One region of the Streptomyces flavalbus genome, then DNA from elsewhere that is predicted to be linked to it. Evidence: riboswitches for the same ligand, from Rfam matches in the RefSeq annotation. Region 1 holds a riboswitch; the other holds the start of a gene.
What was found. Region 1 has a riboswitch for cyclic di-AMP ahead of ACFQZ6_RS14730 (transglycosylase family protein). Riboswitches for the same ligand answer to the same signal wherever they lie in the genome.
Positions count from the first base shown of each region.

Region 1 (4,203 bases):
GGAAGGGGCGGAGCGTTCTCCGGAGCAAAGTTGACACCTCGGCGCAAAGGTGACACGCGCTCAACTCTGTGATCTTCACGTGATCTGCGCGGCATTAACTTGTGACAAGTGATCGTCTGCCGATACGTTCACCCATCAACGCGACGCAGCAGCACCATGCGCCGCGCTGGTCACCGCTGTCTTGCGAAAGGTCCCGACATGCTCTCCGGGAACGGTCGTCACCGTCGCCCCCGCCAGGCTCCGGCCCTCCTCGTCGCCGCCGGAGTCACCGGTTCCGCCATCGCCATCCCGCTGCTCGGCGCATCCGGCGCCAGCGCCGCCGACGGCACCGTGTGGGACCAGGTGGCCGAGTGCGAGAGCGGCGGCTCCTGGAGCGCGGACAACGGCAACGGCTACTACGGCGGCCTCCAGATCTCGCAGGACGACTGGGAGTCGTACGGCGGTCTCGACTACGCGGCCAGTGCCGACCTCGCCAGCCGCTCGCAGCAGATAGCCGTCGCCGAGCGGATACTCGCCGACCAGGGCCCCGGTGCCTGGCCCGCCTGCGGGCTGCTCTCCGGACTGTCGAAGGACGCCGGTTCCGCCAACGTCGACACGGGGCTCGCGGCGGACTCCCCGGCGCCCTCCGCGTCGTCCGGCGACTCCACCGGGTCCTCCGACTCCGCTGACTCCAGGTCAGAGGACACGGACGGCAGCGGTAAGAGTACGGACAAGTCGCCCAAGTCCGACAAGTCCACCGACGCGGACGATTCCGACGCGACCTCCGACTCCGACCCGGACGCCGACACGCCCTCCGGATCGACCTCCGACGCGGACTCCGTCGCCCCCCACAACTCCCCCTCCGCCACCACGAGGAGCGACGACTCCGACAGTTCCCTCCAGGGTGGCGACTCCTCGGACGCCAGCACCGGCGGCGGCCGTCACCGCGGCGACAGCGCCGACGAGGACCCCGCCGAGGGCGCCCGCGCCGCATCCTCCGGCCGCCACGCGTCCCGTGACGCCTCCCGCGACGCCGCCACCGAGTCCTCCACCGCCGCCGACGGCTCCTACACCGTCCAGCCCGGGGACAATCTGACCTATATCGCCGACTCCCTTGACCTCAAGGGCGGATGGTGCGCGCTCTACGAGGCCAACGAGGACGCCGTAGGAGCCGACCCGGACCTCATCCTTCCCGGTCAGACCCTGGAAGTAGGGGTCGAAACGGGCGGAAAGTAGCGGGAGTTAAGGGCGCACTTCGCACGTAATGTCCGGTTCAGTGGAAGTGTGGGATGAGTCTCAGAAGCCCTGATCGTCTTTGAAATTCCGCGGATCGCGTGTCTACGGTCATGACCGCTCGCCAACACGAGCCCCGGCCGCCGCAACGCCGAATCCTGCCAGTGGCCGCCCGGGAACAGTCGTCGCGTCAAGCGCCGCAGGCAGGAGCGGGGGACCCAAGGTAGGCGCCGGAACCGGCGGTTGAGGAAACTCACCGCCGAACCGGCTAGGGGTGAAGCCGCGCCTCTCGTAAAGAGAGGTGTGGCCGGGCAACTCAACCGGCCCGAACCCGACAGCTCACCTCGCAGGCGTCGGTGAGGGGATCATCCATGCTGTTTTCCGGCAAGGGCAAGCACCGCCGTCCGTCCAAGACCGTCCGCGCCATCGCCGTCGTCGGCGTCACCGGGGCCGCGGCCGTCGCCGCCCCGCTGATGGCCGCTGGCAGCGCCTCCGCCGCCACCGCGTCCGAGTGGGACGCCGTCGCCCAGTGCGAGTCCGGCGGCAACTGGTCCATCAACACCGGCAACGGTTACTACGGCGGCCTCCAGTTCTCGGCCTCCACCTGGGCCGCGTACGGCGGCACGCAGTACGCCGCCACCGCCGACCAGGCCAGCAAGGCCCAGCAGATACAGATCGCCGAGAAGGTCCTCGCGGGCCAGGGCAAGGGCGCCTGGCCGGTCTGCGGCACGGGCCTGTCCAGCGCCGCGTACAACGGCGGCGGCGCCACGGACACCGGCTCCGGCGCCGGGGCCACCGACACCACCACCCGCGAGACCGAGCAGCCGAGCACCTCCCGCTCCGCCGAGCGCCCGGCCGCGAAGCAGACCGTCACCCCCCCGACCGGCAAGAAGGTCAAGAAGGGCGACGGCGAGTACAAGGTCGTCAAGGGCGACACGCTCAGCACGATCGCCGCGGAGCACGACGTCAAGGGCGGCTGGGCGAAGCTGTTCAAGCTGAACGACGACATCGTCCAGGACGCCGACCTGATCTACCCGGGCCAGCAACTGAACCTCAAGTAGGCCCGTAGCGGTCCAGTCACGTAGGCCCGTAGCGGTCCCGTGGCCGTACAGACCCCCCGCCCCGGCGCGTGTCCCCCCGTACGCGCCGGGGCGGGGTGTTTCACGCCCGCTTCCGGTAGCCGTCCGGTTCCCTTCCCGTAACCGTCCGGTCCGCTCTTTGTTCCGTTCGGAAACAATTTACTCTCGGTTCTGCTCTACCGGGGGTCGGAGGGCGAGCCGACGGCCCCCGGCCGGTTAGGCTCAGGACGCAGCACCCACCGCGGTACTGACGCAGCACCCACTGCGGTACTGCTGACCCACGTCACATCCATGAAGGAGATGCTCGTGCCGTCCATCGACGTCGTCGTAGCCCGGGAAATCCTGGACTCCCGAGGCAATCCCACGGTCGAGGTCGAGGTCGGCCTCGACGACGGCAGCACCGGTCGTGCCGCCGTCCCGTCCGGCGCCTCGACGGGCGCCTTCGAGGCCATCGAGCTGCGCGACGGTGACCCCAACCGCTACCAGGGCAAGGGCGTCGAGAAGGCCGTCCTCGCCGTGATCGAGCAGATCGGCCCGGAGCTGGTCGGCTACGACGCCACCGAGCAGCGCCTGATCGACCAGGCCATGTTCGACCTGGACGCCACCGACAACAAGGGCTCCCTCGGCGCCAACGCCATCCTCGGCGTCTCCCTCGCCGTCGCCCACGCCGCCTCCGAGGCCAGCGACCTCCCCCTCTTCCGCTACCTGGGCGGCCCCAACGCGCACCTGCTGCCGGTGCCGATGATGAACATCCTGAACGGCGGCTCGCACGCCGACTCCAACGTGGACATCCAGGAGTTCATGATCGCGCCGATCGGCGCGGAGTCGTTCTCCGAGGCGCTGCGCTGGGGCACCGAGGTCTACCACACCCTCAAGAAGGTGCTGAAGGGCAAGGGCCTGGCCACCGGCCTCGGCGACGAGGGCGGCTTCGCCCCGAACCTCGGCTCCAACCGCGCGGCCCTTGACCTCATCCTCGAAGCGATCAAGGAAGCCGGTTACACCCCCGGCGAGCAGATCGCCCTCGCGCTCGACGTGGCCGCGTCCGAGTTCTACAAGGACGGCTCCTACGTCTTCGAGGGCAAGGAGCGCTCCGCCGCCGAGATGACGGACTACTACGCCGAGCTGGTCGAGGCGTACCCGCTGGTCTCCATCGAGGACCCGCTGTTCGAAGACGACTGGGCGGGCTGGCAGACCATCACCGAGCGCCTCGGCGACAAGGTGCAGCTCGTCGGCGACGACCTGTTCGTCACCAACCCCGAGCGCCTCGCCCGCGGCATCGAGGAGGGCGCGGCCAACGCGCTGCTGGTCAAGGTCAACCAGATCGGTTCGCTGACCGAGACCCTGGACGCCGTGGAGCTGGCCCAGCGCAACGGCTTCAAGTGCATGATGTCGCACCGCTCCGGTGAGACCGAGGACGTCACCATCGCGGACCTCGCCGTCGCCACCAACTGCGGCCAGATCAAGACGGGCGCCCCGGCCCGCTCCGAGCGCGTCGCCAAGTACAACCAGCTCCTGCGCATCGAGGAGATCCTCGACGACGCGGCGGTGTACGCGGGCCGCAGCGCGTTCCCGCGCTTCAAGGGCTGAGCCTGGAAGCTGGCAAGGCGTAGCCAGTCGTACGTACGTCCCCGTACCCGGTCCCGTACCGTGTGCGGGGACGTACGCGCGTGTGCGGCGGGACGAGACGGAGGCGGGGCATGGCCGTGAAGGACCGGGACCGGTTCTCCACCACCACCAGACTCAAGCTGCTCGGTGAGCAGACGGCGGCCCGCGTCTACCGCTCACAGACCCGCCGCCAGGCCCGCCGCTCCCGCCTCACCGGCCGCGCCGCCCTGCTCGCCCTGGTCGTCTGCTCGCTGGTCGTCGCGCTCGCCTACCCGATAAGGCAGTACGTCGCCCAGCGCGCCGAGAT
Region 1 covers NZ_JBHTEB010000001.1:3,310,284-3,314,486, reverse strand. Annotated here, with positions in the region: gene ACFQZ6_RS14740 (cytochrome P450 family protein) at 1-34, shown strand, start outside; gene ACFQZ6_RS14735 (transglycosylase family protein) at 199-1,215, shown strand; cyclic di-AMP (ydaO/yuaA leader) riboswitch at 1,398-1,580, shown strand; gene ACFQZ6_RS14730 (transglycosylase family protein) at 1,584-2,273, shown strand; gene eno (phosphopyruvate hydratase) at 2,598-3,878, shown strand; gene ACFQZ6_RS14720 (FtsB family cell division protein) at 3,989-4,203, shown strand, end outside.

Region 2 (4,203 bases), 2.6 Mb from region 1:
TGAGCTGGGTACTCCTGCCGGTCCGCCGAGTTCTGCATGGGCCCCAGCGTACGGCTCGCGTCTGACAACGGCGCGGGGCAGTCTGTGGGGGGCGTCAGCCGGTCCGAGGCCGCGGTCCGGCGTCACCGGAAGGGGCGGGCACGGTTCCGTTCCGGACATGCTTCACGTTGTGGGACACTGGTCTAGACAACCCTGAACACGAAGGGCAGCATCACATGGCTGAGCGCCGCGTCAACGTCGGCTGGGCCGAGGGCCTCCACGCCCGCCCCGCCTCCATCTTCGTCCGAGCCGCCACGGCCGCAGGCGTCCCGATGACGATCGCCAAGGCCGGGGCACCCCCGTCAACGCGGCCTCCATGCTGGCCGTCCTGGGTCTGGGCGCGCAGGGCGGCGAGGAGATCGTCCTCGCGTCCGACGCCGAGGGCGCGGACGCCGCTCTCGACCGGCTGGCCAAGCTGGTCGCCGAGGGCCTGGAAGAGCTGCCCGAGACGGTCTGACCGGCGCTCGACAGCACGCGGTGGAGCCGCGTCGCCCATTCCGGGCGGCGCGGCTCCACCGTTTTTTCCAGTCTCCACGTTTTCGTGCCCGCATTTACCCATGGGCGATAATTAACGCGCACGTTCACGGTCGGAAAAGGGCAGCAGAAAGAGCCCCCACCGAATATCCCCTCTTTGTATACGGCGCCCGTGTTAATGCCGCAGGCTCGGCATGTTTACGGGATGTTGCGAAGTCCTCACACGTTCCGCGCGGTCGGCGCCCACGGTGAAGCGCAGCCGGTGCGCGCCGGTCGCGCGCTCGGTGTGCAGGGCGGTGAGCGCACGCGCGCGTTCCGCGTCGCCGCGCGCCACCGCGTCCACGATGGCGCCGTGCTCCGCCCAGGACTCCACCGGCCCGGCGGGCACCTCCACGGTGTACATCCAGGCGATCTTGTGCCGCAACTGGGTCAGCATGGCGATCAGGGCGGGGCTGCCGGACGCCTGGGCGAGCGTCTCGTGGAACCAGCCGCCCAGGGAGCGCAGATCGTCGCTGTTGCCCCGCCTGGCCCGCTCCTGGCCCAGCCTGACCAGCCCGCGCAGCACCTTCAGATGGGCCTCGGTGCGCCGCTGGGCGGCCCGGGAGGCGGCGAGCGGCTCCAGGAGCATCCGCATCTCCAGCAGGTCGGAGGCCTCCTGCTCGGTCGGCTCGGCGACGCACGCGCCCGCGTGCCGCCGGGTCACCACGAAGCCCTCCGCCTCCAGGGTGCGCAGGGCCTCCCGGACGGGGACGCGGGAGACGCCGTAGCGGCGGGCGAGCAGTTCCTCGGTGAGCCGGCTGCCGCGCTCGTAGACACCCGCGACGATGTCGTCCCGGATCGCCGTGCACACCGAGTGCGCCGGAATACGCATGACCGACCTCCGTCTTAATCCCCGTGAAACGTCGACGATTGACGTGTGTTCAGTGACTCTATTGCAATGAGCCGGAATTTCCGACGGCGGCCTGGAAACCATGGATATTTTTTGGACAAACGAGCCCCTGAAACACCGAAAGCCCCGGCTCGTGGGCCGGGGCGGGGTGGGTGGGCCGAAGCCTGGCGGTGCCTGGCGGTGCCTGGTGGTGCTACACGCTCACGCCGTGCGCGCGCAGGTACGCGAGCGGGTCGATGTCCGTGCCGTAGTCGGCGGACGTGCGCGCCTCGAAGTGCAGGTGCGGTCCGGTGACGTTGCCGGTGGCGCCGGACAGGGCGATCTGCTGCCCCGGGGTGACCGTCTGGCCCACCGAGACGGCGATGGACGACAGGTGGCCGTACTGGGTGTACGTGCCGTCCACCATCTTGATCACTACTTGATTGCCGTACGCCCCGGCCCAGCCCGCCTCGACGACGGTGCCGGAGCCGACCGCGTGCACGGCGGTGCCGCTGGCGGCGTGGAAGTCGATGCCGGTGTGGCTGCCGGAGGACCACAGGGCGCCGCCGGAGCGGTAGCCGGTGGAGACATAGGAGCCGGAGATCGGCGACACGTAGGTGTTCAGGCGCTTGCGCTCGGCCTCGCGGGCGGCGCGCTCCTTGGCCGCGCGGGCCTTCTTGGCCGCGGCGGCGGCCTGCTCGCGCGCGGCCTCCTGCGCCTCGCGCTTGGCCTCGGCGAGTTCGGCGGCCTGCTGCTGCGCGGCGGCCTGGGCGTCCACCCGCTGGGCCACGGTGTCGTTGATGCTGACGACGGGGGTGAGCCCGGTCTGCTGCGCGACGGGCTCGGCGGCGAGGGCCGGGGCGGCGGCCAGGGTGCCGACGACGCCGGTGGTGGTGAGGGCCGCGACGCCCGCCGCGTGGGCGGTGGTGCGCTTGGTGCGGCCGGTACGGCGGTGCTTCCCGACGGGGCGGGTGAACGCCATGGAGTGGCTGGTCCTTTCCTTCCCTCTCGCCTACCGGGTTAGCTGACGGGTTCGGAGCAGGAAGGTCTCCTACGGGCCCCCTCGCGGCACGCGCGGGCGTCCGATTCACCCCAGGGACTGTGTGGTTGGGTCCCCGGCTCCCCTGGCTCGCGCCGTACGGGGACTCGGCGATGACTGTCCGGTGCCGCGGGCGCGGCGCACTGCCTGACGGACAGCCCGGATGACGCTAAGCGGGACGGCTTTCAATTCCCAAACAGAACCCGGTTTTTGTAGCGCATCCCACAGGGCAGACAGCCAGTCTTCCTACGAAAACGGGCATAAGCCGGGTATAGAGGAGCCCTGGTGACGGATCGGTCACCAGGGCTCCCACGCGCGCGTGCCGCTACTCGGCGGACACGACGGTGACTTCGCCGATGCCGAGCGCCGCGACGGGCTCCCTGATCTGCGCCGCGTCGCCCACGAGGACCGTCACGAGGCGATCCACCGGGAAGGCGTTCACGACCGCCGCGGTGGCCTCCACCGTGCCGGTCGCGGCGAGCTGCCGGTACAGCGTGGCCTGGTAGTCGTCGGGCAGGTGCTGCTCGACCTGGTCGGCCAGGGTGCTCGCGACGGCCGCCGCGGTCTCGTACTTCAGCGGGGCCACCCCGACGAGGTTCTGCACGGCGACGTCCCGCTCGGCGTCGGTCAGCCCACCCTCGGCGAGGGTGCGCAGCACCGTCCACAGGTCCTGGAGCGCGGGGCCGGTGTTGGGCGTGTCGACCGAGCCGCTGATGGCGAGCATCGCGGCGCCGGTGCCGTCGGGGGCGGAGCGCAGCACCTGGCTGAACGCCCGTACGCCGTAGGTGTACCCCTTCTCCTCGCGCAGGACGCGGTCCAGGCGGGAGGTGAGGGTGCCGCCCAGGCAGTACGTGCCGAGCACCTGCGCGGGCCAGACGCGGTCGTGCCGGTCGGGGCCGACGCGGCCGAGCAGCAACTGCGTCTGGACGGCGCCGGGGCGGTCCACGATGACGACGCGGCCGGTGTCGTCGGCGGTCACCGGGGGCGCCTGGCGGGGCTTGGCCGGGGCGCCGGTCCAGGCGCCGAGGGTGTCGCCGAGCAGGGCGTCCAGGTCGATGCCGGTGAGGTCACCGACGACGACCGCCGTGGCGGTGGCGGGGCGGACGTGCCGCTCGTAGAAGGCGCGTACGGCCGCGGAGTCGATGGCGGCGACGGTCTCCTCGGTGCCCTGGCGCGGGCGCGACATGCGCGAGTCGGCCGGGAACAGCTCCTTGGACAGCTCCTTGGCGGCCCGCCGGGAGGGGTTGGCCAGCTCGTGCGGGATCTCGTCGAGCCGGTTGCGCACCAGCCGCTCGACCTCGCTGTCGGCGAACGCGGGCGCCCGCAGCGCGTCGGCGAGCAGGCCGAGGCCCTTGGCCAGGCGGGAGGCGGGGACCTCCAGGCTGAGCCGGACGCCGGGGTGGTCGGCGTGCGAGTCGAGGGTGGCGCCGCAGCGCTCCAACTCGGCGGCGAACTCCTCCGCGGAGTGCTTGTCGGTGCCCTCGGAGAACGCCCGCGCCATGATGGTGGCGACGCCGTCCAGACCGGCGGGCTCGGCGTCCAGCGGCGCGTGCAGCAGCACCTCGACGGCGACGACCTGCTGGCCGGGGCGGTGGCAGCGCAGCACCGTCAGGCCGTTGCCGAGGGTCCCGCGCGTGGGCGCCGGGAACGCCCACGGCTTGGGCTCACCGGCCTGCGGCTGGGGGTGGAACTCCATGGTGGCCAGCTCGGTCACTGGGCCGCCTCCTCGGTCTCGTCGGCTTCGGTGTCGTCGGTGTCGGTCTCCGCCGGGGCGACGGGCTCG
Region 2 covers NZ_JBHTEB010000001.1:5,917,489-5,921,691, reverse strand. Annotated here, with positions in the region: gene ACFQZ6_RS26555 (bifunctional acetate--CoA ligase family protein/GNAT family N-acetyltransferase) at 1-38, opposite strand, end outside; partial or broken gene ACFQZ6_RS26550 (HPr family phosphocarrier protein) at 216-496, shown strand; gene ACFQZ6_RS26545 (GntR family transcriptional regulator) at 689-1,384, opposite strand; gene ACFQZ6_RS26540 (M23 family metallopeptidase) at 1,596-2,363, opposite strand; cyclic di-AMP (ydaO/yuaA leader) riboswitch at 2,376-2,543, opposite strand; gene ACFQZ6_RS26535 (M16 family metallopeptidase) at 2,746-4,134, opposite strand; gene ACFQZ6_RS26530 (M16 family metallopeptidase) at 4,131-4,203, opposite strand, start outside.
Region 2: another riboswitch for cyclic di-AMP. It lies ahead of ACFQZ6_RS26540 (M23 family metallopeptidase); the one in region 1 lies ahead of ACFQZ6_RS14730 (transglycosylase family protein).